DNA from 4 places in the Pseudomonas sp. 273 genome. Region 4 is predicted to be linked to each of the others. Evidence: predicted binding sites of a transcription regulator. Region 4 holds the regulator's gene; each other region holds the start of a gene.
The links. The regulator FliA, encoded in region 4, starts transcription of late flagellar genes. The targets are predictions, from matches to a motif close to CTAAAGTTTNNNNNNNNNNNGCCGNTAA.
Positions count from the first base shown of each region.

Region 1: PKO50_RS22905 (flagellin) is a predicted target of FliA. The motif match lies at 5,472-5,499, and genes of this name have one in related genera.
Region 2: PKO50_RS10870 (methyl-accepting chemotaxis protein) is a predicted target of FliA. The motif match lies at 2,214-2,241, and genes of this name have one in related genera.
Region 3: PKO50_RS28415 (methyl-accepting chemotaxis protein) is a predicted target of FliA. The motif match lies at 2,471-2,498, and genes of this name have one in related genera.

Region 1 covers NZ_CP116775.1:5,034,068-5,041,153, reverse strand. Annotated here, with positions in the region: gene PKO50_RS22920 (methyltransferase domain-containing protein) at 1-505, shown strand, start outside; gene PKO50_RS22915 (ATP-grasp domain-containing protein) at 502-1,770, shown strand; partial or broken gene PKO50_RS22910 (glycosyltransferase) at 1,835-5,364, shown strand; gene PKO50_RS22905 (flagellin) at 5,592-6,710, shown strand; gene PKO50_RS22900 (flagellar protein FlaG) at 6,787-7,086, shown strand, end outside.
Region 2 covers NZ_CP116775.1:2,248,665-2,255,750, reverse strand. Annotated here, with positions in the region: gene PKO50_RS10870 (methyl-accepting chemotaxis protein) at 201-2,156, opposite strand; partial or broken gene PKO50_RS10865 (flavin reductase family protein) at 2,368-2,977, opposite strand; gene PKO50_RS10860 (hypothetical protein) at 3,054-3,332, opposite strand; partial or broken gene mnmH (tRNA 2-selenouridine(34) synthase MnmH) at 3,530-4,623, opposite strand; gene selD (selenide, water dikinase SelD) at 4,623-5,657, opposite strand; partial or broken gene PKO50_RS10845 (patatin-like phospholipase family protein) at 5,807-6,840, shown strand.
Region 3 covers NZ_CP116775.1:6,188,661-6,195,746, forward strand. Annotated here, with positions in the region: gene PKO50_RS28390 (phosphoribosyl-ATP diphosphatase) at 1-156, shown strand, start outside; gene PKO50_RS28395 (twin-arginine translocase TatA/TatE family subunit) at 182-424, shown strand; gene tatB (Sec-independent protein translocase protein TatB) at 439-912, shown strand; gene tatC (twin-arginine translocase subunit TatC) at 909-1,709, shown strand; gene PKO50_RS28410 (16S rRNA (uracil(1498)-N(3))-methyltransferase) at 1,706-2,413, shown strand; gene PKO50_RS28415 (methyl-accepting chemotaxis protein) at 2,572-4,485, shown strand; gene PKO50_RS28420 (methyl-accepting chemotaxis protein) at 4,707-6,281, shown strand; gene PKO50_RS28425 (UPF0158 family protein) at 6,352-6,780, shown strand; partial or broken gene PKO50_RS28430 (AdeC/AdeK/OprM family multidrug efflux complex outer membrane factor) at 6,979-7,086, opposite strand, start outside.
Region 4 covers NZ_CP116775.1:4,866,147-4,873,232, reverse strand. Annotated here, with positions in the region: gene flhA (flagellar biosynthesis protein FlhA) at 1-586, shown strand, start outside; gene flhF (flagellar biosynthesis protein FlhF) at 598-1,902, shown strand; gene fleN (flagellar synthesis regulator FleN) at 2,051-2,881, shown strand; gene fliA (RNA polymerase sigma factor FliA) at 2,878-3,621, shown strand; gene PKO50_RS22130 (chemotaxis response regulator CheY) at 3,871-4,245, shown strand; gene PKO50_RS22125 (protein phosphatase CheZ) at 4,265-5,053, shown strand; gene PKO50_RS22120 (chemotaxis protein CheA) at 5,084-7,086, shown strand, end outside.

The DNA of each region.
Region 1 (7,086 bases), 170 kb from region 4:
GGTCTATGGCGCCGGCTTGTCGCAGGACCATGCGTTGATCCAGCAGCAGTTGCCGGTCTCCAGGGTCGCCGTATCCGACCTGGGCAATTTCCAGGAAGCGCTGGATTTCGTCCCCTTCGATTCACGCGAGGCAGAATTCGACCTGATGGTCGCCTGCGAGGTGGTGGAGCATTTCACCGACCTGGACGAGGACTTCGCCAACCTGCTGCACAAAGTGCGCGATAGCGGGCTGGTCATCGCCAGTACCAACCTGCGCGATGGCCTGCCGCTGGAGACTGTCACCTATCCGTTCGAAGAAGGGCACACCTCCTATTATTCCGGTCGCTCGCTCATCGAGATCGGCAGGCGCTTCGGCGTGAAGGTTGATTTCCGCACCCCCGCCATCGCGCTGAAGATGAGTACTGGCGGCCCGCGCAAGCGCTACGTGTTCTTCTACCGCGATCCGGCTATCGGCGAGTGCATTTCCCAATACTTCGCCGACCATCACCTGGCGCCGTCGGAATGAGCAAGGTCCGGGTATTGGTGTTTCCCTGCGGCACCGAAGTGGGGCTGGAGATCGCCCGTGCCCTGGAGCACTCGCTGCACGTCGAGCTGCACGGCGCCTCCAGCCGTGTCGACCACGGCGAGCAGGCCTATGTCCGGCACGCACACCTGCCCAACATTGCCGATGCGACCTTCGATGAGTGCTTCGCGCACTTGCTGGCGCAGTGGAACATCGACCTGGTGTTCGCCACCCACGACAGCGTGCAGGACTACCTGGCGCCCCGTGTCGAAGGCCTTGGCGTGCAACTGGTCAACGGCGATGCTCGAACGGCGCGTATCGCCCGGCGCAAATCGTTGACCTATGAGTTGCTGGACGATACGCCGTGGGTTCCGCGTCGATATGCCAATGCCGTGGCCGTGGAGGCCTGGCCCGTGGTGGTGAAGCCCGACCAGGGGCAGGGCGGGCAGGGGGTGACCCTGGTTGCCGATGCCGATGAGCTGGCCGTGGCGCTGGCTGTCGTGCAGCAACCGCTGGTCTGCGAGTACCTGCCGGGCGAAGAGCTGACCGTGGATTGCTTCACCAGTCATCGTGGTCAACTGCTGCACGTCGGGGCGCGCTCCCGCGAGCGTGTGGTAGGCGGCATCGCCATGCGCTCGGGGCCCCGGCCCACCGATACGCAACTGAACGACATCGCCACCACGCTCAACGCCCGGCTCGCCCTGCGTGGGCCCTGGTTCTTCCAGGTTCGCCGGGACCGCCAGGGCGACTGGAAACTGCTGGAGTTCAGCAGTCGCTTGTCCACCGGCTCGGTCGTGGCGCGCGCCCTTGGCGTCAACCTGCCATTGCTGGCTGTGCAGGACTACCTCGGGCGAGACTTGCTGCTGTTGCCTGAGCCGCGCCTGCAACTGGTCGAGCGCCGCCTGGAGAACAAGGCGGTGCTCGATTACGACTTCGATACCTGCTACCTGGATCTGGACGACACCTTGGTGTGCGCCGGCCGCGCCAACCCACAGGCGATGCGCCTTGCCTACCGGTTGCTGCAACTGGACAAGCGGCTGGTGCTGCTCACGCGCCATGCCGGTGATCTGACGGCCACCCTGGAGGCCGCGCATATCCCGTTGACGATGTTCGAACGGATCGTCCATCTGCGTGAAGGCGAGCCCAAGTCCGACCATGTGCGCGCGCCGGCGATCTTCATCGACAACCATTTTCCCGAACGTCTGGACGTATCCCGACGCCATGGCATTCCCGTATTCGATGTGGATGCGATGGACCTGCTGTTCTGACGAGTTCAATTCGCAAGCCGTGGGCATGGTGCCCGCGGATTGCCTGAAGCCAAGTTGAGGTGTGATGGTGAACCAACCCAACGATATCAACCCGCTGGTCAGCGTCGTAATGCCGGCCTACAAGGCGGCCTACCTCAAGGAGGCCCTGCAGAGCCTGCAGGATCAGACCTATCGCCCCCTGGAACTGGTGATCTGCGATGACTGCCGGACGGACGAAGTCCGGGCGGTCGTGGACGAGTACCGCGGCATTCTCGATTTTCCCGTGCACTACTCGTACAACGAGACACGCTTGCACGAATCGAAAAACCTGGCCAAGTGCGTCAGCCTGGCCAGCGGCGAATACCTGAAGTTCCTGTATGACGACGACGTCTTGCATCCGGAGTGCGTCGAACGCATGGTCGACGCCATGCGCGAGCGGCCGGGGATTGAACTGGTCAGTTCGCGGCGGCGGCGCATCGACGAACAGGGACGGCAGTTGCCGGACATCCTGGCCACCGCATTGCCGTTCGTGGAGGATGCGCTGGTCGATGGCATCGGCCTGACGTCGTTCCTGGCCGAACACACGGTGAACTTCATCGGTGAGCCCAGCACCGTGTTGTGCCGACGGGAGGCGGTGGCTGCGTTCGGCGACCAGGTCATGGCGCTCAATGGCGTACCCATCCGCTGGGTGGGCGACCTGGCGCTCTATGTCAAGCTACTGCAAAAGGGCGATCTGGCGTTCCTGTCCGCCCCCTGGTGGACTTCCGCGTCTCCCGCGAGCAGTTCAGCCAGATCGGCCGCGACAAGCCGGGCATCGGCGACAAGGGGCACCAGGACTTCCGCCAGGCCGTGCGCGACCTGGGCTGGTATATCGAGGACGGCGACCAATTGGTCGATGTCTCGCCGCTGCATCGGCAGCAAGCGCCCGAGCGCGTCGACCTGCTCGCCGCCCTGCGCCGGGCCCATGCCCTGGGCGAGATGATCGAGCGCTTCGACGAGTGGATGGAGGCCCGCAAGCCGAGCCCGGTGCAGAAACGCCTGATCGACGAGCACCTGCAGGCCAACGGCATGGGCGTGCACATCGAGGTGCTGCTGCCGGTGGGTGAGGATGCCGCGGCGCTGCAGGCAACGCTCGACAGCTTGGAGGCGGCCGCCGGGCTCTACCCGAATGTCAGTGTGACGCTGCTGGCCGACCAGCCTCCGCAAGTGGACAGTGGGCTTCGCCTGCGGCACCAGCCACTGGATGCCGATGGCCTTGGCGTGGCGCTCAATGCCGCGCTGCACAGCAGCACGGCGGACTGGGTTCTGCTGGCTGATGCCGGCGACGTCTTCACCGCCTCCGGCTTGATGATCGCCGGCCTCGAGCTGATGACGGCGGCGGGGTGCCGTGCGGTCTCCACCGACCTGGTGATGCGTGGCGAGGACGGTTCCCAGGGACCGGCGCTGCGCCCGGACTTCAACCTCGACCTGCTGATCAGCTTCCCGGCGTCCCAGGCGCGTCACTGCCTGTACAACCGCGAAGCCCTCCTCGAAATGGGCGGCTTCGACGCGGGCTATCCGCAGGCCCTGGAACTCGACCTGTTGCTGCGCCTGGTGGAGCAGGGCGGGCTGGATGGCCTGGCGCATCTTTCCGAACCGTTGCTCAGCACCCCGGCCGCGCGCCTGCAGGCCAACCCCGACGAGGAACGCACCCTGCAGCGTCACCTGCTCGCGCGTGGCTACGAACGGGCACGGGTACTGAGCCCGCTGCCGGGCCGCTACCAGATCGACTATGGCCATGCCGGGCAGCCGCCGGTGTCCATCCTCATCGTCCTGCGCGACCAGCTCGCCGCCGTGCAGCGTTGCGTGATGAGCCTCCTCGAACACACGGCCTACCCCAACTACGAAATCCTGCTGGTGGACAACGCCAGCGAGAACCCGGCCACCCGCCAGTGGCTGGAGGGCGTCGAGCAGATGGCCGCCGAGCGCGTCCGTGTGCTGCGCTCGGGCGAGCCGCTGGCCGACGCGCGGCTGAAGAACCTGGCTGCCGCTCATGCGCGTGGCGACTACCTATTGTTGCTGCGCCCGGAGGCCGCGGTCTTCCAGGGTGACTGGCTGGGCGAACTGGTCAACCAGGCGCAGCGTCCCGAAGTGGGGATCGTCGGCGCGCGCACGGTCGATGGCGAGGGGCGCATCACCCATGCCGGGCTGGTGCTGGGCCTGCGCGGCATCGCCGGGCACGCCTTCATCGGCGAGGACATGAACGCCACCGGCTACATGAACCGCCTGCAGGTGGCACAGAACTACAGTGCGGTCTCCGATGGCTGCCTGATGATCCGCAAGGCACTGTTCGACGAACTGGGTGGCCTCGATGAGGGCGACTTCGCCGAGCGTGGCGCCGATGTCGACCTCTGCCTGCGCACCGGTGCCTCCGGTTACCTGATCGTCTGGACGCCCCACGCAACCCTGTTGCACAACCAGGCCCTGGAAGCCGAGCCGACGGAACTGCAGGACGCCTTCTACGCTCGCTGGCTGCCACGTCTGGCTCGCGACCCCGCATACAACCCGAACTTCTCCCTGGTCCGCGCCCGTGGGGGCTTCGTCCTCACCGACACCCAACTGACCTTCCGCCCCCTGGCCTGGCAACCGCTGCCGACGGTACTGGCACATTTTGCCGACACCTTCGGTTGCGGCCACTACCGGGTCATCCAGCCGTTCCTGGCGCAGCGCGAGCAGGGGTTGATCGAAGGCGTGGTGACCCACGGCCTGCTGCACGTCGCCGACCTGGAGCGCTTCTCCCCGGACGTGGTGCTGCTGCAGCGCCAGATCGGCGACGAGCGCCTGGATGCCATGCGCCGCATGAAGGCCTTCTCCCGTGCCTTCAAGGTCTACGAACTCGACGACTACCTGCCGAACCTGCCGTTGAAGAACCAGCACCGCGAGCACATGCCCAAGGACATTCTCCGCTCCCTGCGCCGCGGCCTGGGCTACGTCGACCGCTTCGTGGTTTCCACCGAGGCGCTGGCCGAGGCCTTCTCCGACCTGCATCCGGATATCCGTGTCGCCTATAACCGCCTGGCTCCCGGCTGGTGGGGCGGCCTGCAGCCGAGCCAGCGGCGGCGTTCGGCGAAGCCGCGGGTAGGCTGGGCGGGTGGCGTCAGCCACACCGGTGACCTCGAACTGATCGCCGACGTGGTCAAGGAGCTGGCCAACGAGGTCGAGTGGGTCTTCTTCGGCATGTGCCCGGAGCAGATTCGCCCGTACGTGCATGAGTTCCACTCGGGCCTGCCGATACACCTGTATCCGGCCAAGCTCGCCAGCCTGGACCTGGACCTTGCCCTGGCGCCGCTGGAAGACAACCTGTTCAACCAGTGCAAGAGCAACCTGCGCCTGCTGGAGTACGGCGCCTGCGGCTTCCCGGTGGTGTGCAGCGACAACCGCGCCTATGCCGGCGACCTGCCGGCCACCCGGGTGAAGAACCGTTTCCGCGACTGGGTGGAGGCGATCCGCATGCACCTGGACGACCTCGACGCCACCGCCCGCATGGGCGACAGCCTGCGCGAGAAGGTGCGCAGCGACTGGATGCTGCAGGGCGACAACCTACAGGCCTGGCATCGCGCCTGGCAGCCGGACTGAGCGCCCGGGTACCGCTGCCTGAATGCTGAAAGCCCCGCCAAGCGGGGTTTTCAGCATTTTCCTGGGGCAAGATGCAAGAGGGGCTTGAAAAAAAATCGAAAATCGCCCTAAAGCAAAATCCGCCACGGACGATAACCCTAACGAAGGTTCTCCAGGCCATACCGGGCGGCACTAGCCAAGGGCCAGGAACCAACTGAAAGCAGTCGCCTATCCACGAGGATCTCGTCATGGCCCTTACCGTAAATACCAACATCTCTTCGCTGACCGTTCAGAAGAACCTGAACAACGCCTCGAAAAACCTGAACACTGCCATGACCCGGCTCTCCACCGGCCTGCGCATCAACAGCGCCAAGGACGACGCCGCCGGTCTGCAGATTTCCAACCGCCTGAGCAGCCAGATCAACGGCCTGAACAAGGCAGTGGACAACGCCAACGACGCCATCTCCATCGCCCAGACCGCTGAAGGCGCCCTGCAGGAATCCACCAACATCCTGCAACGCATGCGTGTCCTGGCCGTGCAGTCCGCCAACGGCTCCAACAGCGAAGACGACCGCACCTCGCTGAACCAGGAGTTCAAGTCGCTGACCGCCGAACTGACCCGTATCTCCGAAACCACCACCTTCGGTGGCGGCAGCACCGCGGTGACCCTGCTCAACGGCAAGGCTGGCACCAACGGCACCATGACCTTCCAGGTCGGCGCCAACGCCAACGAAACCGTCAGCTTCACCCTGAACGACATGAGCGCCAAAGCCCTGAACGGTAGCTACACCCTGGCCAGCGGCACCATCGCGGTCACCGGCGTCAACGACACCACCACCGCCGCTGCCTCGGGCAGCATCACCGTCAACGGTGTCGAAGTCGACTACGCCAAGGGCGCCAGCCTCAACGACATCGTCGCCTCGATCAACACCAACGTCAGCGGCATCACCGCGGTCGCCAGCGGCAGCAGCATCAAGGTCACCTCGCAGGACGACATCACCGTCACCGCGGGCGGCACCCTGACCGGCGGCACCGCCACCGTGGCTTCCGGCCAGACCGTGCAGTCGCTGAACATCGGCACCGCCGACAAGGCCCAGGCCGCGATCCAGGTGATCGACGATGCCCTGAAGCAGATCGACACCCAGCGTTCGGCCCTGGGTGCGGTACAGAACCGTCTGGACAGCACCATCTCCAACCTGCAGAACATCGCGGAGAACGCCACCTCGGCACGCAGTACGATCCAGGATGCCGACTTCGCCGCGGAAACGGCGGAGATGACCAAGCAGCAGACCCTGCAGTCGGCAGCCACCGCTGTACTGGCCCAGGCCAACCAGCTGCCCTCTGCCGTACTCAAGCTGCTGCAGTAAGGTCATCGGCGGTTGATACGAAGGAAGGGCGCACTGCGCCCTTCCTGCATTTGTCCAGAATAATGAGGAGTCGATGATGAGCGTGACTTTCTCTACGATCGGACTGGGCGCCCCCGCCAGGGCGGACCAGGCCCAGGCGGCCACGCCCATCGCGGCCAGCGGCAAAACCCTTGCCGTCGACGGCAAGGGCTCGCCGTCCACCGGCAGCACCCAGGCTGCGCCGGACAAGGCTACCCTGGACCGTGCGCTGGACAGCCTGCGCAGCAATGCCCAGGTCATCCACCGCAACCTGGAGTTCTCGGTCGACCAGGAGTCGGGCATCACCGTGGTCAAGGTGGTGGACAGCACCAGTGGCGACGTGATCCGGCAGATTCCT
Region 2 (7,086 bases), 2.6 Mb from region 4:
ATCGCGGACGGAGTCCGCTCCTACGTCCGTGCGTCCTGGAACCGTAGGAGCGGACCTTGTCCGCGATAGCCGGACGTATCGGCGCGATTCGCGGATGAGATCCGCTCCTACGCCGCTCCACCCACACCATTCCCCTGTAGGAGCGCGCCCTGCACGCGATTCGCGGGCAGGGCCCGCTCCTACAGGTGTCTCGGCGCTGCCTACAACCGGAACTGCCCCACCACCCCCTGCAGGTCGCGGCTGAGCTGCGCCAGCTCGACGCTGGAGGACGCCGTGGACTCCATGGCCTGGGCCGACTCGTCGGCGATGCCGCGGATGCTGGTGACGCTGCGGTTGATCTCCTCGGCCACCGCGCTCTGCTGCTCGGAGGCCGCGGCGATCTGCTGGTTCATCTGGTGGATCACCGCCACCGCCGCGGCGATCTCGCCCAGCGCGGTCTCGGTCTGCTCGGCGTCGCCGACGCTCTTCTCCACCAGCTGGTGGCTGTGCTGCATGTGCTGCACCGAGGCCTGGGCGCCGCTCTGCAGCGCGCCGATGAGCTTCTCGATCTCCGCCGTGGACTGCTGGGTGCGCCGCGCCAGGGCGCGCACCTCGTCGGCCACCACGGCGAAGCCGCGGCCCTGCTCGCCGGCCCGCGCCGCCTCGATGGCGGCATTGAGCGCCAGCAGGTTGGTCTGCTCGGCCACCGCCTTGATCACGTCGAGCACGCTGCCGATGTTCTGGCTCTCGCGGCCCAGGTCGTGGATGCTGGCGGAGGCCTCGCGCACCGCCTCGGCCAGCTCGGAGATGCGCCCGAGGGTGCGCCGCACCACCTGCTGGCCGCTGGCCACGGTGCCGTCGGCCTGCTCGGCGGAGTGCGCCGCGGCCTCGGCGTTGCGCGCCACCTCGTGGACAGTGGCGGCCATCTGGTTCATCGCCGTGGCCACCTGGTCGGTCTCGGCCTTCTGGCTGTTGACGCCGCTCTGGGTGCGCTCGGTGACGCCGGACAACGCCTGCGCCGAGGAGGTGATGCGGCCGACGCCGTCGTGCAGGCGGCCGACGATGCCGCGCAGGCTCTGGGCCATGGCGTCCACCGCGGCCATCAGCTGGCCCACCTCGTCCTTGCGCTCGACGCGGATGGTCTGGCTCAGGTCGCCCTCGGCGATGCGGCTGGCCATGCCGATCACCTGGCGCAGCGGGCGCACGATCAGCAGGCTGATCAGCAGCGCGGCCAGGGTGCCGACCAGCAGCGCCAGCGCCGCCGAGCCGAGCATGGCGCCCACGCTGCTGTGCAGCACGCTGACCATGGCCGCCTGCTGCGTGGCGTAGGAAGCGTCCACCTGCTGCATCATCTCTTCGGCGCGCTGCGACATCTCGCGGTGCGCCTGCTGTTCCTTGGCCAGGCCGGCGGAGTAGTCGCCGAGGTTGTTGCCGAAGCCGTCGATGTTGGTGGCCACGTCCTTGATCACCGAGACGTAGGCCGGGTCGGTGATCGCCGCCTGCAGCTGCTTCGACAGCTCCAGGGCCTCGTCGGCGGACTTGATGCGCGCGTCGCCGCCGGTCTCGCCGTCCTTCTGGTCCAGGCGCGCGCGGGCCTCGTTCAGGCCCTGCAGCACCAGGCGGTAGAGCTGGCCGACCTGGGCCGCCTGCTTGAGCAGTTCCTCGCCGTTCTGGCCCTGGCTCTGCTTGAGTTCGTAGGCGCCGTCGTCGGCCAGGCTGGACTGCAGGATGTCCAGGCTGTTGGAGGCGCTGGACACCGACCAGTTGGCGGCCTCCAGGGCCAGGTGGCGGCTCTTGCTGGCCTGTTCGAAGCGGTCGAAGGACGCCAGGTAGCCGGCCATGGCCTGGGCGACGCGCTCCATGGCCTCGGCCTGGCCGGGGTGCGCCTTGAGCTGCTCGACGTGCCCGGCGAGGACCTTGGCGCGCTGGCGCAACTGCTCGGCGGCCTTGGGGTTGGCGTCACGGACGAAGTCCTTCTCGCTCTGGCGCATCTCCAGGACTTCGCGATTGACCGCGCTCATGGCGTCCAGCAGGCCGAAGCGCTGCTCGATGGAGCGCAGCGCCCCGACGCCGATCCCGGCGACCAAAGCTGTCAGCAGCAGTACCAGGCCGAAGCCCAGCGCCAATTTCTTCGCCGTCCCCAGATTGGCCAACCGCCGTTGTACGAACGCGACCATGCCAGCTCCCCTTCGAATGCCCTGCGGGAGAGTCTTCGACCGAAGCTCTCCCGTTCTTTGTCGTTGCTTTCGGACGGAACATTAGGAGCCGGCCGACCGGCGGAACAAGGGGGTCCGTCGATGATGGCAATACGATGTTGCGCACGGGCATGCACAGGTCGCATCCAGGACAGTCGCGCGCCAAGGTCCCGGCGCGCGACAGCCCGTGCGCCTATTTGGGGCGGATCATGCTGAAGGTGTCGCGGGTGAAGGCGTATTGGGTGCCGCCCAGGCGGCCGACCAGGTCGAGCCTGGCCGGGTCGACGTGGCGCTCGTCGCGCAGCACGGCGTCGTCGATGTGCGCCAGCAGCACGCGGGCGAAGATCAGGTAGCAGCTGGGCTTGTCCGCCGGGTAGGGCTGGATCTGCGCCAGCTCGCACTCGAAGTGCCACCACTGCGCCGGCCACCCGCGGCGGCGCCACGCGCACGCTGGGCAGGGTGGCGATGCCGGCCTGCTCGATCTCGCTGACGCCATGGGGCAGCGTCGCCGCGGTGGCGTTCATGGCCTCGGCATGGGCGGCGCTGACCAGGTGGATCACCAGTTGGCCGGTCTCGCGCACGTTGCGCAGGGTGTCCTTGACGCTGCCGTCGTCGCGGATGCTGGTGTTGACCATCAGCGTCGGCGGCTCGTCGCTGATGACCTGGAAGAAGCTGAAGGGCGCCAGGTTGCCGTGGCCCTCCGCGGACAGGGTGGAAACCCAGGCGATGGGCCGCGGGGTGACGGTGGAGGCCAGCCAGCGGTAGGCGTCGGCGGGCGCGAGGGTGCTGAAGTCGAGCTGCATGAGTGGGGTTCCTGACTGCCGGGCGGGCCGGAGCGCCCGTCCGCCCGGTGATTATGCCCGCCTTGCCCGCGCCCGGTCAGCGGCCCGCGCGCGATTCCTTGATGTAGAAGCGCGCCTTGCTGGCCTTGTCCAGGCAGCCGCCGTAGGACTCGACCTGCTGCTCGGTCTTGGCCGCGCTGATCAGCGCCAGCGCCTTGGAGTAGCTGACGGTGCCGGCGAAGCCTTCGGCCTTGGCCAGGTCCAGCTCGTGCCAGGCGGCGTTCAGTTCGCTGGCGCAGCTGTCGCGGTTGACCGTCTTGCCGGAGCAGCCGGCCAGCACCAGGCTGGCGGCGAGTACTGCGAGAAGTGCCTTCATGACGACCTCCTTGGTGGTTCGGGCGTGTTCCAGCTTAGACCGCCACCGTCCAAGGTTACAGGTGGGTTTGGCGTAGGGCGCATAACGCCTACGGCGTTATCCGCCGTTTGGCCTTGGTTCACGGCGGCTCCGAGGTTGACCTGGGCATTGGCTGTGGCCCCGGTGTATCGGCGGATAACCGCGAACGGTTATTCGCCCTACGCCCGTGCGCGCAGGTACTCCACCACCTCGTCATGGTTGCCGCGGAACTCGATTCGTGAGGCCTTGCTTTCCAGCTGGTAGGCGTACATCGGGTCGTAGTATTCGCCCAGCAGCCCCTCGATCCAGCCCCGGTGCAGGTCCACCGCGCCGCTGCGGCGCTGCTCGTCCAGGGCCGCGTCCATGATCGCCGCCAGGCGCTGGTAGCGCTCGCCGCCCAGGCGCTTGACGATGCCCGACAGGCTCTTGCGCAGGTAGGCGGCGAAGGCCTCGAAACCTTCTTCCGGCGCGCCCTTCACCTCGACGAACTCGGCGCACAGGTCGATCACGTAGTCCTTGAGGATGCGTTCCACCCGGCCCTCGAAGCTGTCCTCCAGCCACACCAGCGGGTAGCCCTGCATGCCCTGGTAGAGCTCCAGGGGCAGCGAGCAGCTGCCGACGATGCGCCCCTCGTCCTCCAGCACGAACTGGTTCATGCCGGCGTGGCGCTTCTTCAGGATGTCGATGGCCAGGCGGTTCTCGAAGTCGATCTGCGCCGGCTGCGGCGTGGCCCGGCGGCCGAAGCTGGAGCCACGGTGGTTGGCGTGGCCTTCCAGGTCCAGGGCGTTGTCCAGCTGCGCCACCACCTCGGTCTTGCCGGTGCCGGTGAGGCCGCCGATCAGCACGAAGGAACACTCCTCGGTGGCGGCGCGGGTGGTGTCGAAGAGGAAGCCGCGCAGCGCCTTGTAGCCGCCGACCACGCGCGGGTATTCGATGCCGGCGTCCTTCATCCACTGCTGGACGATCTGCGAACGCAGGCCGCCGCGGAAGCAGTACAGGTAGCCGTCGGGTGGCGCCGGGCGAAGTCCAGCCAGGCTTCGATGCGCTCGGCCTTGAGCGGGCCGCAGACCAGTTCGTGGCCCAGGGCGATGGCCGCCTGCTGGCCATGCTGCTTGTAGCAGGTACCCACCTTCTGCCGCTCGATGTCGTTCATCAGCGGCAGGTTCTCGGTGTGGGGGAAGGCGCCCTTGGTGTATTCCACCGGGGCGCGCACGTCCATCAGCGGGACGTCGTCGAGGAAGAGTTCGCGGTAGTGCCGGGTGTTGTCGCGCATCAGGCCACCTCTACCGCGTGACGCTGTCGCTCGACCAGCTCGCCGATCGGCGCCAGCTGCAAGCCCAGTTCGGCGGCGGCGGCGAGGAATTCCCCCTCGCCTTCCGGAGTCACCGCCACCAGCAGGCCGCCGCTGGTCTGCGGGTCGCACAGCAGCAGCTTGTGCAGCTCCGGCAGCGGCGCGATGCGCTCGCCGTAGCTGTCGAAGTTGCGCAGGGTGCCGCCGGGCACGCAGCCCTGCTCCAGGTAGTACTGGACGTGCTCCAGGCGCGGCACCGCGTCGAAGCGGATACGCGCGGTCAGGCCGGCGCCGTCGGCCATCTCCACCAGGTGGCCGAGCAGGCCGAAGCCGGTGACGTCGGTCATGGCGGTCACCCCGGCGAGCTTGCCGAAGCGGCTGCCGGGCTTGTTCAGGGTGCACATCCAGTCGCGGGCCAGGCCCACGTCCTCGGCGCGCAATTTGGACTTCTTCTCGGCGGTGGTGAGGATGCCGATGCCCAGCGGCTTGGTCAGGTACAGGCGGCAGCCGGCGCTGGCGGTGTCGTTGCGCTTCATGAAGCGCTTTTCCACCAGGCCGGTGACGGCCAGGCCGAAGATCGGCTCGGGGGCGTCGATGGAATGCCCGCCGGCCAGCGGGATGCCCGCCTCGTCGCAGACCTTGCGGCCGCCGGCGATGACCTCGCGGGCGATTTCCGGCGCCAGCACGTTGACCGGCCAACCGAGGATGGCGATGGCCATCAGCGGGTCGCCGCCCATGGCGTAGATGTCGCTGATGGCGTTGGTGGCGGCGATGCGGCCGAAGTCGAAGGGGTCGTCGACGATCGGCATGAAGAAGTCGGTGGTGGACACCACGCCGTGCTCGCCGTCGATAGCATAGACCGCGGCGTCGTCGCGCGAGGCGTTGCCGACCCACAGGTTCGGGTCCAGGTTCTGCGCCCCGCTGCCGGCCAGGATCACCTCCAGCACCTTGGGGGAAATCTTGCAGCCGCAGCCGGCACCGTGGCTGTACTGGGTCAGGCGGATGGGTTCGCTCATGTTGGCTCCGGGGGCGGGAAATCGATCGGCCGATTCTAGCAAACACCCTTGGCGCCCCGCCCTACCCGGGCGTATCGTCGGTACTATCCGGCGCCGGCCATAGGCTGCGCGCCGCGCCTTGCAATGCCTTGCCTGAGGAATGACCGTCCATGTCGAAACAAGTGGCGCTGGTGCTCGGCTCCGGCGGAGCGCGGGGTATGCGCATATCGGCGTGATCGAGGAACTGGAGCGGCGCGGCTACGAGATCGTCTGCATCGCCGGCTGCTCCATGGGCTCGGTCATCGGCGGCATCTACGCCGCCGGCAAGCTGGGGGAGTACCGCGACTGGGTGGAGAGCCTGGACTACCTGGACGTGCTGCGCCTGCTGGACGTCAGCTTCCGCCTCGGCGCCATCCGCGGCGAACGGGTGTTCGGCAAGATCCACGAGATCATCGGCGACATCAACATCGAGGACCTGCCGATCCCCTATACGGCGGTGGCCACCGACCTCACCAACCAGCAGGAGATCTGGTTCCAGGAAGGCGACCTGCACCAGGCCATGCGCGCCTCGGCGGCCATTCCCAGCCTGTTCACCCCGGTGATGCAGGGCCCGCGCATGCTGGTCGACGGCGGCCTGCTCAACCCGCTGCCGATCGTCCCGGTGGTGTCCAGCCACACCGACCTGATCATCGCGGTCAACCTCAATGCCACCAACCAGCGCCAGTACCAGTTGCCGGTGATCGAACGGCCGGCGGCGATCAAGGGCCGTTTCGACAGCCTGATCGGCAGCCTCAGCGACAAGCTCAGCCTGTTCCGCCGCCACAGCCCGGAGCTGGTGCCGCCGGAGCTGCGCGCCGAGGCCCTGCTGGAGCCGGTGCCGGACAGCGAGGAGCCGGCCGAGCCGGAAATGCAGCAACCGGCCGCCGCGCCGCAGGCCAAGGGCTCGCCGAAGTCCGCCAGCGGCAGCCGGGTGATCGAGAGCAGCAGCCCGGCCTCGCTGCTGGAGCTGGTCAACCAGAGCTTCGAGGTGATGCAGACCTCCCTGGCGCAGTACAAGATCGCCGGCTACCCGCCGGACGTGCTGATCAACGTGCCCAAGCGCGTGTGCCGCTTCTTCGAGTTCTACAAGGCGCCGGAACTGGTGGCGCTGGGCCGGCAGATCGCCAGCGATACGCTGGACAGGTACGAGGCGGAGAATCCGTAGGGCGCATAACGCCTACGGCGTTATCCGCCGATTGGCCTTGGCTACCGGCCCGCTCGCCGTTGGGCTTGGCGCGGGTTGGATATGTTCCCGGGCTCGGCCAAGGCGCCGGCGGCAACGGAGGTGTATCGGCGGATAACCGCGAACGGTTATTCGCCCTACGTTACTGCGCCGGCCTTTCCACCCGCGCCGAACAGCCCCCTCTCCCGCTTGCGGGAGAGGGCTGGGGAGAGGGTGCTCTTGCGGTGG
Region 3 (7,086 bases), 1.3 Mb from region 4:
ACGGACCTGATCTACGAAACCGCCGACCTCTGGTTCCATTCCCTGGTCATGCTCGCCGCCCTCGGCCAGCATCCCCAGGCGGTGCTGGACGAGCTGGAGCGCCGTTTCGGCCTCTCCGGCCACGACGAGAAAGCTGCGCGCCAGCCGTCGGCCTGAACCCGATTACTTCGAGGAGAACAAGATGGGCATCTTTGACTGGAAACACTGGGTCGTCATCCTGATCGTGGTGGTGCTGGTATTCGGCACCAAGCGCCTGAAGACCCTGGGCTCGGACGTCGGCGAGGCGGTCAAGGGCTTCCGCAAGGCGATGAACACCGAAGAGGAAGACAAGCCCCAGCAGCCGCCGGCCAACCCGCCGCTGAACCAGCCCCACACCATCGACGCCCAGGCGCAGAAGGTCGAAGAGCCGCAGCGCAAGGACTGATGGGATAGAACGCCATGTTCGGAATCAGCTTCAGCGAACTGCTGCTGGTGGGCCTGGTCGCCCTGCTGGTGCTCGGCCCCGAGCGCCTGCCCGGTGCCGCGCGCACCGCGGGCCTGTGGATAGGCCGGCTGAAACGCAGCTTCAACGCGATCAAGCAGGAAGTGGAGCGTGAACTGGGTGCCGACGAAATCCGCCGGCAGCTGCACAACGAGCACATCCTGCAGATGGAGCGTGAAGCGCAGAAGCTGATGGCGCCGCTCACCGGCCAGCAGCCGCCGGCCGAAACCGCTGCGCAGGCCGAGCCCACGGCAGCGCCGGCGCCGCCCACCATCGCGCCGAACAGCCGCCTGGCCAACATGCCCGGCGTCGGCATCCCGGCCGCGCCCGAGGCGCCCGCCGCCGACGCCGCGCCTGCCGCTCCCGAGGCCCCGGCCGCGCCTGCCGCCGCCCAGACGCCTCCTCCGTCCGAGACGCCGCGTACCCCATGAGCGACGAAAAACCCGAACAGCCCGAAAACGACCAGGAAATGCCCCTGGTCTCGCACCTGACCGAGCTGCGCACGCGCCTGCTGCGCTGCGTGGTGGCGATCTTCGTGATCTTCATCGGCCTGCTGTACTTCTCGCAGAAGATCTACGCCCTGGCCTCCGCGCCGCTGCGCCGCTTCCTCCCGGAAGGCGCGACCATGATCGCCATCGACCCGGCCTCGGCGTTCCTCGCGCCGCTGAAGCTGACCATGATCGTCGCCGTGCTGCTGGCCATGCCGGTGATCCTGGCGCAGATCTGGGGCTTCATCGCCCCCGGCCTGTACAAGCACGAGAAGCGCGTGGCCCTGCCGCTGCTGGCCTCCAGCGTGGTGCTGTTCTACACCGGCATGGCCTTCGCCTACTTCCTGGTGTTCCCGTTGATGTTCCACTTCTTCCTCGGCCAGGCCCCGGAAGGTGTGACGCCGATGACCGACATCAACAGCTACCTGGACTTCCTCACCCTGCTGTTCGCCTTCGGCGTGGCCTTCGAGATCCCCGTGGCCACGGTGCTGCTGGTGTGGATCGGGGTGGTCGACGTGGCCTACCTGAAGAAGATCCGCCCCTACGTCATCATCGGCTGCTTCGTGGTCGGCATGGTCCTCACCCCGCCGGACCCGATGTCGCAGACCCTGCTCGCCGTGCCCATGTGGATGCTGTTCGAGGCCGGGGTGCTGTTCAGCCGGCTGATCCGCAAGCGCAACCGCGACGAGGATGCGCAGCCCGAAGAGAAAGGCGACCAGCCGCCGGCAACGCGCCCGTGAACCTGCTGCTGCTGGACGACGCCGACTTCGTCGCGGCGGACCGCGTGTTGCTGCGCGACCGCCGCCTCACCCACCTGCATGAAGTGCACCGCGCCGAGAGCGGCGACAGCCTGCGCGTCGGCCGCCTGGGCGGGCTGATGGGCGAAGGCCGCCTGCTGAACCTTTCGCGCGACGAGGCCGAGCTGCAGGTGAGCTTCACCCAGGCGCCGCCGGCCAAGCTGCCGCTGACCCTGCTGCTGGCCCTGCCGCGGCCGAAGATGCTGCGCCGCGTGCTGCAGACCGTGGCCGCCATGGGCGTGCCGCGCCTGGTGCTGCTGAACAGCTACCGGGTGGAGAAGAGCTTCTGGCAGACGCCCTTCCTGGAGCCGGCGGCCATCCGCGAGCAGCTCGTCCTCGGCCTGGAGCAGGCCCGCGACACCGTGCTGCCCGAGGTGATCATCGAGAAGCGCTTCAAACCCTTCGTCGAGGACCGCCTGCCGGCCCTGGCCGCCGGCAGCCTGGGCCTGGTCGGCCATCCCGGGCCCTGGCCGGACTGCCCGCGGGCGGTCGAGCAGGCCGTGACCCTGGCCATCGGCCCCGAGGGCGGCTGGATTCCCTACGAGGTCGAGAAACTGCGCGAGTCCGGCCTGGCCCCGGTGCAGCTTGGCGAGCGCATCCTGCGCGTGGAAACCGCGGTCACCGCCCTGCTGGCCCGGCTGTTCTGACCTGAAGGCCCGCGACAGCCCCAACGGGGATCGTCTGTCAGAAATTTACTAAAGAAATTTCAGATTCGTGTCGCCCCGCCGATATGTCAGGCATTGGTCGATCGGCAGCCGCACCACGCGGCGGCCGCTGCCCCACAGTCCCCTGGAGCGCCGCGTTCATGTCCCGCTGGTTCAGCAATCTCACGGTCAACTGGAAACTCGCCATCGGCTTCGGCCTGGTGCTGCTGCTCACCCTGCTCATCGCCCTGACCGGGGCGCTCAACCTGAACAGCCTGATCTCCCGCGGCGACAAGCTGGGCGAGATCTCCAACCTGCTGGGCCTGACCAAGGACCTGCGCACCGCGCGCCTGAAGTACCAGGCCAGCCGCGCGGCGGATGATGCCAAGCTGGTGGAGCAGAGCATCGACCAGCTGGACCGCCAGCAGCAGCGCGTCGGCCAGTTGCTCGACGACGCCGTCGACCTGGAGAAGGTCGAACAGCAACGCCAGCTCACCAAGCAGTACCGCACCCTGTTCAAGAGCCTGCAGAAGTCCTTCGACAGCCGCGACAGCGCGCGCAAGACGCTGATCCGCAAGGCCTCGGTGGTCACCCAGGGGCTGGAGCTGGTGGAGCAGCACCTGGTGGAGACCGGCAGCGTCGAGTCCCTCAAGGCCCTCGCCGACGTCTCCGAGCTGGGTCGCCAGGTGATGGACGCCCGCTTCCAGGTGCTGAGCTACACCGCCAACGAGGACCCCAGCCTCGAACAGGGCGCGATCAGCGCCCTGGAGCAGGTCACCGCCACCGTGGAACAGCGCGCCCAGGCCGCCGTGCCCGAGCAGCAGGCCAACTACCAGGCCGTGGTGAACGCCCTGCACGACTACCGCAAGGCGCTGGACCGCTACCGCAACGAAGTCAACGGCAGCCAGCAGGCGCGCAACCAGATGCGCGACAGCGGCCTGCTGATCGAGAAACTCAGCGTCGAGCTGAGCGACGAGCAGACCGCCAAGCGCGATGAGGACGCCAGCCACGCCAAGCAACTGCTGGCCCTGGCCTCGCTCATCGTCCTGGTGCTGGGCGTGCTGGCGGCCTGGCTGATCACCCGGCAGATCGTCCTGCCGCTGCGCCAGTCGCTGGCCGCCGCCGCGCGCATCGCCGACGGCGACCTCAGCCAGGAGCTGCGCATCGAGCGCCGCGACGAGCTGGGCCAGCTGCAGGCCAGCATGCAGCGCATGAGCCAGTCGCTGCGCGAGCTGATCGGCCGCATCCACGACGGCGTCACCCAGATCGCCAGCGCCGCCGAACAGCTCTCGGCGGTCACCGAGCAGACCAGCGCCGGGGTGAACAACCAGAAGAGCGAGACCGACCAGGTGGCCACGGCGATGACCGAGATGGCCACCACCGTGCTGGAAGTGGCGCGCAATGCCGAGGAAGCCTCGGAGGCCGCCAGCGCCGCGGACCGCGAGGCCGGCGCCGGCGCCCAGGCGGTCAGCGAGGCGGTCGGGCAGATGGACCGCCTGGCCGGCGAGGTCGGCCGTTCCAACGAGGCGGTGCAGCAGCTCAAGCGCGAGAGCGAGAAGATCGGCAGCGTGCTCGACGTGATCAAGGCGGTGGCCGAGCAGACCAACCTGCTGGCGCTCAACGCCGCCATCGAGGCGGCCCGCGCCGGCGACGCCGGGCGCGGCTTCGCCGTGGTGGCCGACGAGGTTCGCGCCCTGGCCCGGCGCACCCAGCAGTCCACCGAGGAGATCGAGGAACTGATCGCCGGCCTGCACAGCGGCACCCAGCAGGCCGTGCAGCGCATGGAAAGCAGCCGCGCGCTCACCGACAACACCCTGGACCTGGCGCGCCGCGCCGGCGAGCGGCTGGAGGCGATCACCCGCACCGTCTCCGGCATCCAGTCGATGAACCAGCAGATCGCCGCCGCCGCCGAGCAACAGAGCGCGGTGGCCGAGGAGATCAACCGCAGCGTGCTCAGCGTGCGCGACATCTCCGAGCAGACCGCCGCCGCCAGCGAGGAGACCGCCGCCTCCAGCGTCGAGCTGGCGCGCCTGGGCAACGAGCTGCAGGGCCTGGTCGGGCGCTTCCGCCTCTGAGTCCTCTCCCCCTCCGGCCCGCCGTCCTGGCGGGCCTTTGCCGACGTACGAAAAATTACGAATCTGGCACTGAAGTTTCAGACAAAATCGCCGATAAGCTGTGACGCACACAGATGCGTCCCGAAAAAGTCCCTCGCCTGCACGACAAGAAGAACGACAAAACAGCCTGCATTTCCGGCTTCGGGCCCGTCCCGCGGCCTCGTCTGCCTGGAGTATTCGACATGTACGATTGGCTGGTCCTTCAGCTCGGCCGCATGAACGTCAGCCTCAAGCTCACCGTGGGCTTCGGCATCTGCCTGCTGCTGACCCTGCTGGTGCTGCTCGGTGGCATCGAGGGCCTGAACGAACAGGGCGCCCACAGCGAACGCCTGACCCACATCGGCCAGCTCGACGGTGGCGCCCGCCAGGCGGAACTGGCGCGCCTGCGCTACCAACTGGACGGCAGCGCGGAACAGGCCCAGCGCCTGCGCACGGTGCTGGGCGAGCTGCAGGCCGGCAGCGAGCGCCTGGCCCGCGACGGCTTCGCCGGGCCCCGCCTCGACGACCTGCGCCAGGCCCTCGCCGCCTATGCCCAGGCCGCCGACGACCTGCTGCGCGCCGACCCGCAGCAGCGCGGGCAGGCCAACCCCGCCCTCGACAGCCGTGCCGAAGCCCTGTTCCGCGCCAGCGGCGCCCTGTTCGACGAGGGCCTGCGCCAACGCGACGCCGCGGCCGGCCAGGCGCAATGGCGCCAGGCGCTGACCGCCCTGTTCGCGCTGTTCTTCGGCGCCCTCTCGGTGTGGGCGATCAACCGCCAGATCGTCCGCCCGCTGCACGAATCCCTCGAACTGGCCGAGCACATCGCCCAGGGCGACCTGTCCCGCGACCTGGTCGGCGACCTGCACCTGCAGCGCCGCGACGAACTGGGCCAGTTGCAGCGCACCATGCTGCGCATGCGCGACAGCTTGGGCGAGCTGATCGGCCACATCGGCGGCAGCGTCGGCCAACTGGCCAGCGCCGCCGACCAACTGTCGGCAGTCACCGAACAGACCCGCGCCGGCGTCGACAGCCAGCGCCTGGAAACCGAGCAGGTGGCCAGCGCCATCGAGGAAATGGCCGCCACCGTGCAGGAGGTCGCGCGCAACGCCGAGCAGGCCTCCGGCGCCGCCCGCCAGGCCGATGCCCAGGCCCGCGACGGCGAGCAGGTGGTCGGCCAGGCCATCGCCCGCATCGACCAACTGGCCGCCGAGGTGGAGCGCTCCACCCAGGCCATGGCGCGCCTGCGCGGCGACAGCGGGAAGATCGGCAGCGTGCTCGACGTGATCAAGTCGGTGGCCGAGCAGACCAACCTGCTGGCCCTCAACGCCGCCATCGAGGCGGCCCGCGCCGGCGAGGCCGGGCGTGGCTTCGCCGTGGTCGCCGACGAGGTGCGCGCCCTGGCCCAGCGCACCCAGCAGTCCACCGCCGAGATCGAGGCGCTGATCGCCGCCCTGCAGCGCGGCGCCGAGGACGCCGCGCAGTGCATGGACGACAGCCGCCAGCTCACCGGCGACTCCGTCGAGCTGACGCGCCGCGCCGGCGACGCGCTGTCGGCCATCGCCCGCAGCGTGGCGCAGATCCAGGACATGAACCTGCAGATCGCCTCCGCCGCCGAACAGCAGAGCAGCGTCGCCGCCGAGATCAGCCGCAGCGTCGGCCAGGTCCGCGACATCGCCGAGCAGTCGGCCGCCGCCAGCCAGCAGACCGCCACCTCCAGCAACGAGCTGGCGCGCCTGGGCGGCGACCTGCAGGGCCAGGTCGGGCGCTTCCGCCTGTAACAGGATTGCAGCGGACAAGCAGGCGGCGCATGGGATAGGCTGGGGGCTCTCGCCCAACCGGAGAGTGACCATGCGCCCGCTGACCATCGACCTCGACGAACTCGCCGTCGCCCTCGACACCAGCGACATCGAGCACTACCTGGACCTGGGCAGCGGCCAGGTGGTGCCGCTGCTGACCGACGCTCCCGACCCGGACCTGCTGCTCCTGCTGGAGCAGGACCCGGAGCGCCTGCTGCCGATCGAGCCGCTGAGCAGCCGCGAATCCCTGGAACTGATGCGCGACTTCCTCCGCGAGGTCGGCGAACCCCACGCCTACGCCGCCATGGCCTCGGCCCTGGAAGGGCGCAAGCCGTTCAAGGCCTTCCGCCACGTGCTCATGGGCTACCCGGACCTGCTCCAGGCCTGGTACGACTACCAGGCCGAGCGCCTGCGCGAATGCGCCCTGGACTGGCTCGCCGACCACGACATCCGCCCGGCGGGCCAAGGCGCCGCGTTGTAGGGCGCATAACGCCTACGGCGTTATCCGCCGCTTGGCCGTGATCCCCGGCGGCTCCGGGGTTGACCTTGGCATTGGCTGTGGCGCCGGTGTATCGGCGGATAACCGCGAACGGTTATTCGCCCTACGCCATTCCCCTGCCCGCGCCTACAAAAACGAAAACGCCACCCCGAGGGGCGGCGTTTTCGTTTGGCCGTGGCCTCAGCCCTTGGGCTGCGGCTTCGACTGTTGCTGCGCGGTGCTTTCCTGCCAGCCGCCGCCGAGCGCCTTGTACAGGTTCACCTCGCTGGTGAGCTGGTTCAGGCGGTC
Region 4 (7,086 bases):
CCACGAGGAAGTCCAGCAACTGCTGCAGCTGCTGGCCAAGACCTCGCCGAAGCTGGCGGAAGAACTGGTTCCGGGGCTGATTTCCCTGTCCACCCTGCTCAAGGTCCTGCAGAACCTGCTGCAGGAGCAGGTGCCGGTGCGCGACATCCGCACCATCGCCGAGGCCATCGCCAACGTTGCCGCCAAGAGTCAAGATCCCGCCGCCATGGTGGCCGCGGTACGGGTGGCGCTGAGCCGCGCAATCGTCCAAGGCATTGTGGGACTAGAGCCGGAGCTGCCTGTGATCACCCTGGAGCCCAGGTTGGAACAGATCTTGCTGAACAGCATGCAGAAGGCCGGGCAAGGTTCGGAAGACGGCATTCTGCTGGAGCCGGGCATGGCGGAAAAACTGCAGCGCTCGCTGGTCGAGACCGCACAGCGCCAGGAAATGCTCGGCAAGCCGGCGATCCTGCTGGTGGCCGGGCCGATCCGCGCGATGATGTCGCGTTTCGCGCGGATGGCGGTGCCGAGCATGAGCGTGCTGGCCTACCAGGAAATTCCGGATAACAAGCAAGTCACCATCGTCGCCACCGTTGGACAGAACTGAAGGACAGCGCCATGCAGGTTAAACGCTTCTTCGCCGCCGATATGCGTCAGGCCATGAAACTGGTCCGTGACGAGCTGGGCGCGGATGCCGCCATCATCGGCAACCGCCGGGTCGCCGGCGGTGTCGAGCTGACCGCGGCGCTGGACTACCAGCCGCCGGCAGCGGCCAGCAAGCCGAACCCGGCGCTGGAGGCCGAGCTGCGCCAGACCCAGCAGCGCATCGCCCAGGCCCGCGCCGAGCTGGACAGCCCGGTGCGCGCCGCCGCCACCGCGCGCAAGGACCGTCAATTGTACGGCGCCGAGCCGGCCAAACGCCCGAGCCTGGCCGAGGCCATGGCCGCCCCGGCGCCCGCCGCCGCGCCGGCCGCCGTCAGCCAGCAGGCACTGGACGCCATGCGCTTCGAACTCAACGGCCTGCGCGAGCTGCTCGAAGTGCAGCTGGGCTCCATCGCCTGGAGCCAGCTGCAGCACCAGCGCCCGAAGCAGGCCGGCCTGTGGCGCCGCCTGCAGCGCATGGGCATGCCGGCGGACCTGGGCCGCCAACTGCTCGAGCGCGTGGCCTCGATCGCCGACCCCAAGCAGGCCTGGCGCATGCTCCTGGCCCACCTGGCGCGCTCGATCCGCACCCCCGACGCCGACCTGCTGGAGCAGGGCGGGGTGATCGCCCTGGTCGGCCCGGCCGGCATGGGCAAGACCACCACCCTGGCCAAGCTGGCGGCGCGCTACGTCCTCAAGTACGGTGCGCACAACCTGGCGCTGGTCAGCATGGACAGCTTCCGCCTGGGCGCCCAGGAGCAGATCAAGTCCCTGGGCCGCATCCTCAACGTGCCGGTGACCCTGGTCGACCCCGGCCAGTCGCTGCTGCAGGCCATGGCGCCGCTGGCGGGCAAGCGCCTGGTGCTGATCGACACCGCCGGCCTGCCGGCCAGCGACCCGGCGCTGCGCATGCAGCTCGAGGCCCTGGCGGCGCAGAGCCTGAACGTGAAGAATTACCTGGTGCTGGCCGCGACCAGCCAGAGCCAGGTGCTCAAGGCCGCCTGGCACGCCTATCGCAGCTGCGGCCTGGCCGGTTGCATACTGACCAAGCTGGACGAGGCGGGCAGCCTGGGCGAGGCCCTGGCGCTGGTGATAGCACAACGCATGCCGGTTGCCTATCTGGCGGACGGGCCGCGAATTCCGGATGATCTGCAGGTGGCGCGCGCGCACCAGTTGGTCAGCCGCGCGGTCAGCCTGCAGGCTCCCGAGGAGCCATGCGAGGACACCATGGCCGGCATGTTCGCCGGCCTCTATCAGCAGCCGGCGCGACACGTCGGCTGACGGATTCCAGGGGCGCCCCCGCACGCGGGGGTTCCAGGCGGATACGGATGCTCGAGCAGATCCGTAAGCGCTGGTGGCGGGAGAGCACCGCGACCGGCAGACCCAGGCGCCCACCGCGCCGGGGACGATGAAGAGACAAGGTAAGACTATGGGTATGCATCCCGTTCAGGTAATCGCGGTCACCGGTGGCAAGGGTGGCGTCGGCAAGACCAACGTCTCGGTGAACCTGGCGATGGCGCTGGCCGACCTCGGCCGCCGCGTCATGCTGCTGGACGCCGACCTCGGCCTGGCCAACGTCGACGTGCTGCTGGGGCTTTCGCCCAAGCGCACCCTGGCCGACGTCATCGAAGGCGAATGCGACCTGCGTGACGTGATCCTCCAGGGCCCCGGCGGCATCCGCATCGTCCCGGCGGCCTCGGGCACGCAGAGCATGGTGCAGCTCTCGCCCATGCAGCACGCCGGGCTGATCCAGGCCTTCAGCGACATCAGCGAGAACATCGACGTGCTGCTGGTGGACACTGCCGCCGGCATCGGCGATTCGGTGGTCAGCTTCGTCCGCGCGGCCCAGGAAGTGCTGCTGGTGGTCTGCGACGAACCGACCTCGATCACCGATGCCTACGCACTGATCAAGCTGCTGAACCGCGACTACGGCATGACGCGCTTCCGCGTGCTGGCGAACATGGCGCACAGCCCGCAGGAAGGGCGCAACCTGTTCGCCAAGCTGACCAAGGTCACCGACCGCTTCCTCGACGTGGCGCTGCAGTACGTCGGCGCCATCCCCTACGACGAGTCGGTGCGCAAGGCCGTGCAGAAGCAGCGCTCGGTGTATGAAGCCTTCCCGCGCAGCAAGGCCTCGCTGGCCTTCCGCGCCATCGCCCAGAAAGTCGACAGCTGGCCGCTGCCGGCCAACCCGCGCGGGCACCTGGAGTTCTTCGTCGAACGCCTGGTGCAGCATCCGACCACGGGTTCGACCGTATGATGAGCGGCTCCGGAGCGCTTATGTACAGCAAGACGCAGGCGCGCAATTCCCAGGAAGAACTGATCCAGCGCTATGCGCCGCTGGTCAAGCGTATCGCCTACCACCTGCTGGGCCGGCTGCCGGCCAGCGTGCAGGTGGAGGACCTGATGCAGGCCGGGATGATCGGCCTGCTCGAGGCGGCGAAGAAGTACGACCAGGGCAAGGGAGCCAGTTTCGAGACCTACGCCGGCATCCGCATCCGCGGGGCCATGCTCGACGAGGTGCGCAAGGGCGACTGGGCGCCGCGTTCGGTGCACCGCAACACCCGCCTGGTCAGCGACGCGATCCGCACCATCGAGGCGCGAACCGGACGCGACGCTAAAGATCAGGAAGTCGCTGCCGAACTCAATATGAGCCTCGACGATTACTACGCGATCTTAAGCGACACCCAGGGCAGCCGCCTTTACAGTTTCGACGACCTGCTGCAGGAAGGCGCCCAGGGCCCGGCGGAAGACACCACGCACCTGGACAACGAGCCCTCCCACGGCCTGGAGGACGAGCGTTTCCAGCAGGCGCTGGCCGACGCCATCACCAAGCTGCCCGAGCGCGAGCGCCTGGTGCTGGCGCTGTACTACGACGAGGAGCTGAACCTCAAGGAGATCGGCGAGGTGCTCGGGGTGAGCGAGTCGCGGGTCAGCCAGCTGCACAGCCAGTGCGCCGCGCGCCTGCGGGCCCGGCTGTCGGAGTGGCGTGCGCACTGATCGACCGGTGGACACAAGGAAGTAACGGAATTTTCCGGCGGGGCGTATAGAATCCCGTCGGCGCGATAGGTGCTGGCCCTTCGCCATGAAGGCCGGCGAGCGTGCGGGGAGGGGACGGCAGGCGCCGGCAGCCCGCTCCGCCGCGGACAAGCAACACGGCAGGCGCCGCCAGGGCGCCCGCCCAAGGGTATTCAAGGCGCGCCCGCCACTGCGCGCCGGGACTGGACGGAGGCAGGTTTGGACAAGAACATGAAAATTCTCATCGTGGACGACTTCTCCACGATGAGGCGCATCATCAAGAACCTCCTGCGCGACCTGGGGTTCACCAACACCGCGGAAGCCGATGACGGCACCACCGCGCTGCCGATGCTGCACAGCGGCAACTTCGACTTCCTCGTCACCGACTGGAACATGCCCGGCATGACCGGCATCGACCTGCTGCGCGCGGTACGCGCCGACGAGCGCCTGAAGCACCTGCCGGTGCTGATGGTCACCGCCGAGGCCAAGCGCGACCAGATCATCGAAGCGGCCCAGGCCGGGGTCAACGGCTACGTGGTCAAGCCTTTCACCGCCCAGGTGCTGAAAGAGAAGATCGAGAAGATATTCGAGCGGGTCGGCGGCTGAAGCCGACCAAGAGGGCGTCATGGATCTCGTCAACGAATCCAAGGGGGGCGACTTCGAGTCGACCCTGAAGAAACACGCGCGCGAATTGGTCGAGAGCCTGGAGCGCGGCGAAGTGCAGCAGGCCGTGCAGCTCATCCAGGAGCTCAACCAGGCCCGTGACCGCGGCCTCTACCAGGAGGTCGGCAAGCTCACCCGCGAGCTGCACAACGCCATCGTCAATTTCCAGATCGACCCGCGCTCGCGCCACGCCGAGGAAATGTCGCAGATCGCCGACGCCACCGACCGCCTGTCGTACGTGGTGCAGATGACCGAGAAGGCGGCCAACCGCACCATGGACCTGGTGGAAGAGTGCACGCCGCTGGTCGGCCACATCGAGGGCGAGGCCAAGGAGCTGCAGGAACAGTGGTCGCGCTTCATGCGCCGCGAGCTGGGCCCTGAGGCCTTCCGCGAGCTGGCCAAGCGCGTCGAGGCCTTCCTCTACAGCAGCGCCCAGGACAGCCGCAAGCTCTCTGCGCACCTGAACGACATCCTGCTGGCGCAGGACTTCCAGGACCTCACCGGGCAGGTGATCAAGCGCGTCACCCGGCTGGTCACCGAGGTGGAGAGCAACCTGGTCAAGCTGGTCTGGATGGCCGGGCAGGTGGATCGCTACGCCGGTATCGAGCACGACCACGAGGGCCTGCGCACGGCCGTCGAAAAAGAAAGATCGTCCAAGGGTGAAGGTCCGCAGGTTGCTGCCGATAAGAGAATGGACGTCGTATCCGGTCAGGACGATGTCGATGACCTGTTGTCCAGCCTTGGTTTTTGAGGTGTGTGAACACACCGTGGGGAGCACCGAATGAGCTTCGACGCCGATGACGAGATCCTCCAGGACTTTCTGGTGGAGGCCGGCGAGATTCTCGAGCAACTGTCCGAGCAACTGGTCGAGCTGGAAAGCCGGCCGGACGACATGGACCTGCTCAATGCCATTTTCCGTGGTTTCCACACCGTCAAGGGCGGCGCCGGCTTCCTCCAGCTGAACGCCCTGGTGGAATGCTGCCACGTGGCGGAGAACGTCTTCGACATCCTGCGCAAGGGTGAACGCCGCGTCACCTCCGAGCTGATGGACGTGGTCCTGCAGGCGCTGGACACGGTCAACGTCATGTTCGCCCAGGTCCGCGACCAGGAAGAGCCGACCCCGGCCACCCCCGAGCTGCTCGCCGCGCTGGCGCGCCTGGCCGAACCGGGCGACGACGACGCCGTCGAAGCCGCGCCCCAGGAAGAAGCCGCCGCGCCGGAACCCGCCGCCGAGCCGGCCGCCTATGGCGACATCACCGACGCCGAGTTCGAGCAACTGCTCGACGCCCTGCAGCCGGGCGACCAGGCGCCGCAGGCCGAACAGCCGCCGCAGGCCGGGGCCGCCGGCGCCGGCGACGAGATCACCGACGACGAATTCGAGGCCCTGCTCGACCAGTTGCACGGCAAGGGCCAGTTCAGCGGCGCCAGCAGCCTGCCGGAAGAGTCGGCCGCTGCGCCCGCTCCGGCCGAAGCGCCGGCCGCTGGCGACGAGATCACCGACGACGAGTTCGAGGCGCTGCTCGACCAGTTGCACGGCAAAGGCAAGTTCGGCGGTGCGACGGAAGAACCCGCTGCGCCTGTCGCCTCCGCTGCGCCGGCCGAAGCCGAGGCGCCCGCCGCCGGCGGCGACAACATCACCGACGACGAATTCGAGGCGTTGCTGGACCAACTGCACGGCAAGGGCAAGTTCAGCGCCGACGCTGCCGCCACGCCGGCCCCGTCAGCCGCCCCCGCGCCGGCCAAGGCCGCCGAGCCGGCCGCCGTGGCCAAGCCCAAGCCCGCGCCCAAGCCGGCCGCCAAGCCCGCGGACAGCCCGCGCCCGGCCGCCGTTCCCGCGCCGGCCCACGAGAAGAGCGCCAGCGAGGCGGAGACCACGGTGCGCGTGGACACCGCGCGCCTGGACGAGATCATGAACATGGTCGGCGAGCTGGTGCTGGTGCGTAACCGCCTGGTGCGCCTGGGCAGCAACAGCGGCGACGAGGCCATGGCCAAGGCCGTGGCCAACCTCGACGTGGTCACCGCCGACCTGCAGATGTCGGTGATGAAGACGCGCATGCAGCCGATCAAGAAGGTCTTCGGACGCTTCCCGCGGCTGGTGCGCGACCTGGCGCGCAACCTGAAGAAAGAGATCAACCTCGAGCTGGTGGGCGAGGAGACCGACCTGGACAAGAACCTGGTCGAGGCCCTGGCCGACCCGCTGGTGCACCTGGTGCGCAACGCCGTGGACCACGGCATCGAGTCGCCCGAGGAGCGCGAGGCCGCCGGCAAGGCGCGCGGCGGCCGGGTGGTGCTGTCCGCCGAGCAGGAGGGCGACCACATCCTGCTGTCGATCTCCGACGACGGCAAGGGCATGGACCCGGACATCCTCCGCGCCAAGGCGGTGGAGAAGGGCCTGCTGGACAAGGACGCCGCCGAGCGCCTGAGCGAGTCGGACTGCTACAACCTGATCTTCGCCCCGGGCTTCTCGACCAAGACCGAGATTTCCGACGTGTCCGGCCGCGGCGTCGGCATGGACGTGGTGAAGACCAAGATTTCCCAGCTCAACGGCATCATCAACATCTACTCGGCCAAGGGCCAGGGCTCGAAGATCGTCATCAAGGTGCCGCTGACCCTGGCGATCATGCCGACGCTGATGGTGATGCTCGGCGACCAGGCCTTCGCCTTCCCGCTGGTCAACGTCAACGAGATCTTCCACCTGGACCTGTCGCGCACCAACGTGGTCGACGGCCAGGAAGTGGTGATCGTCCGCGACAAGGCCCTGCCGCTGTTCTACCTCAAGCGCTG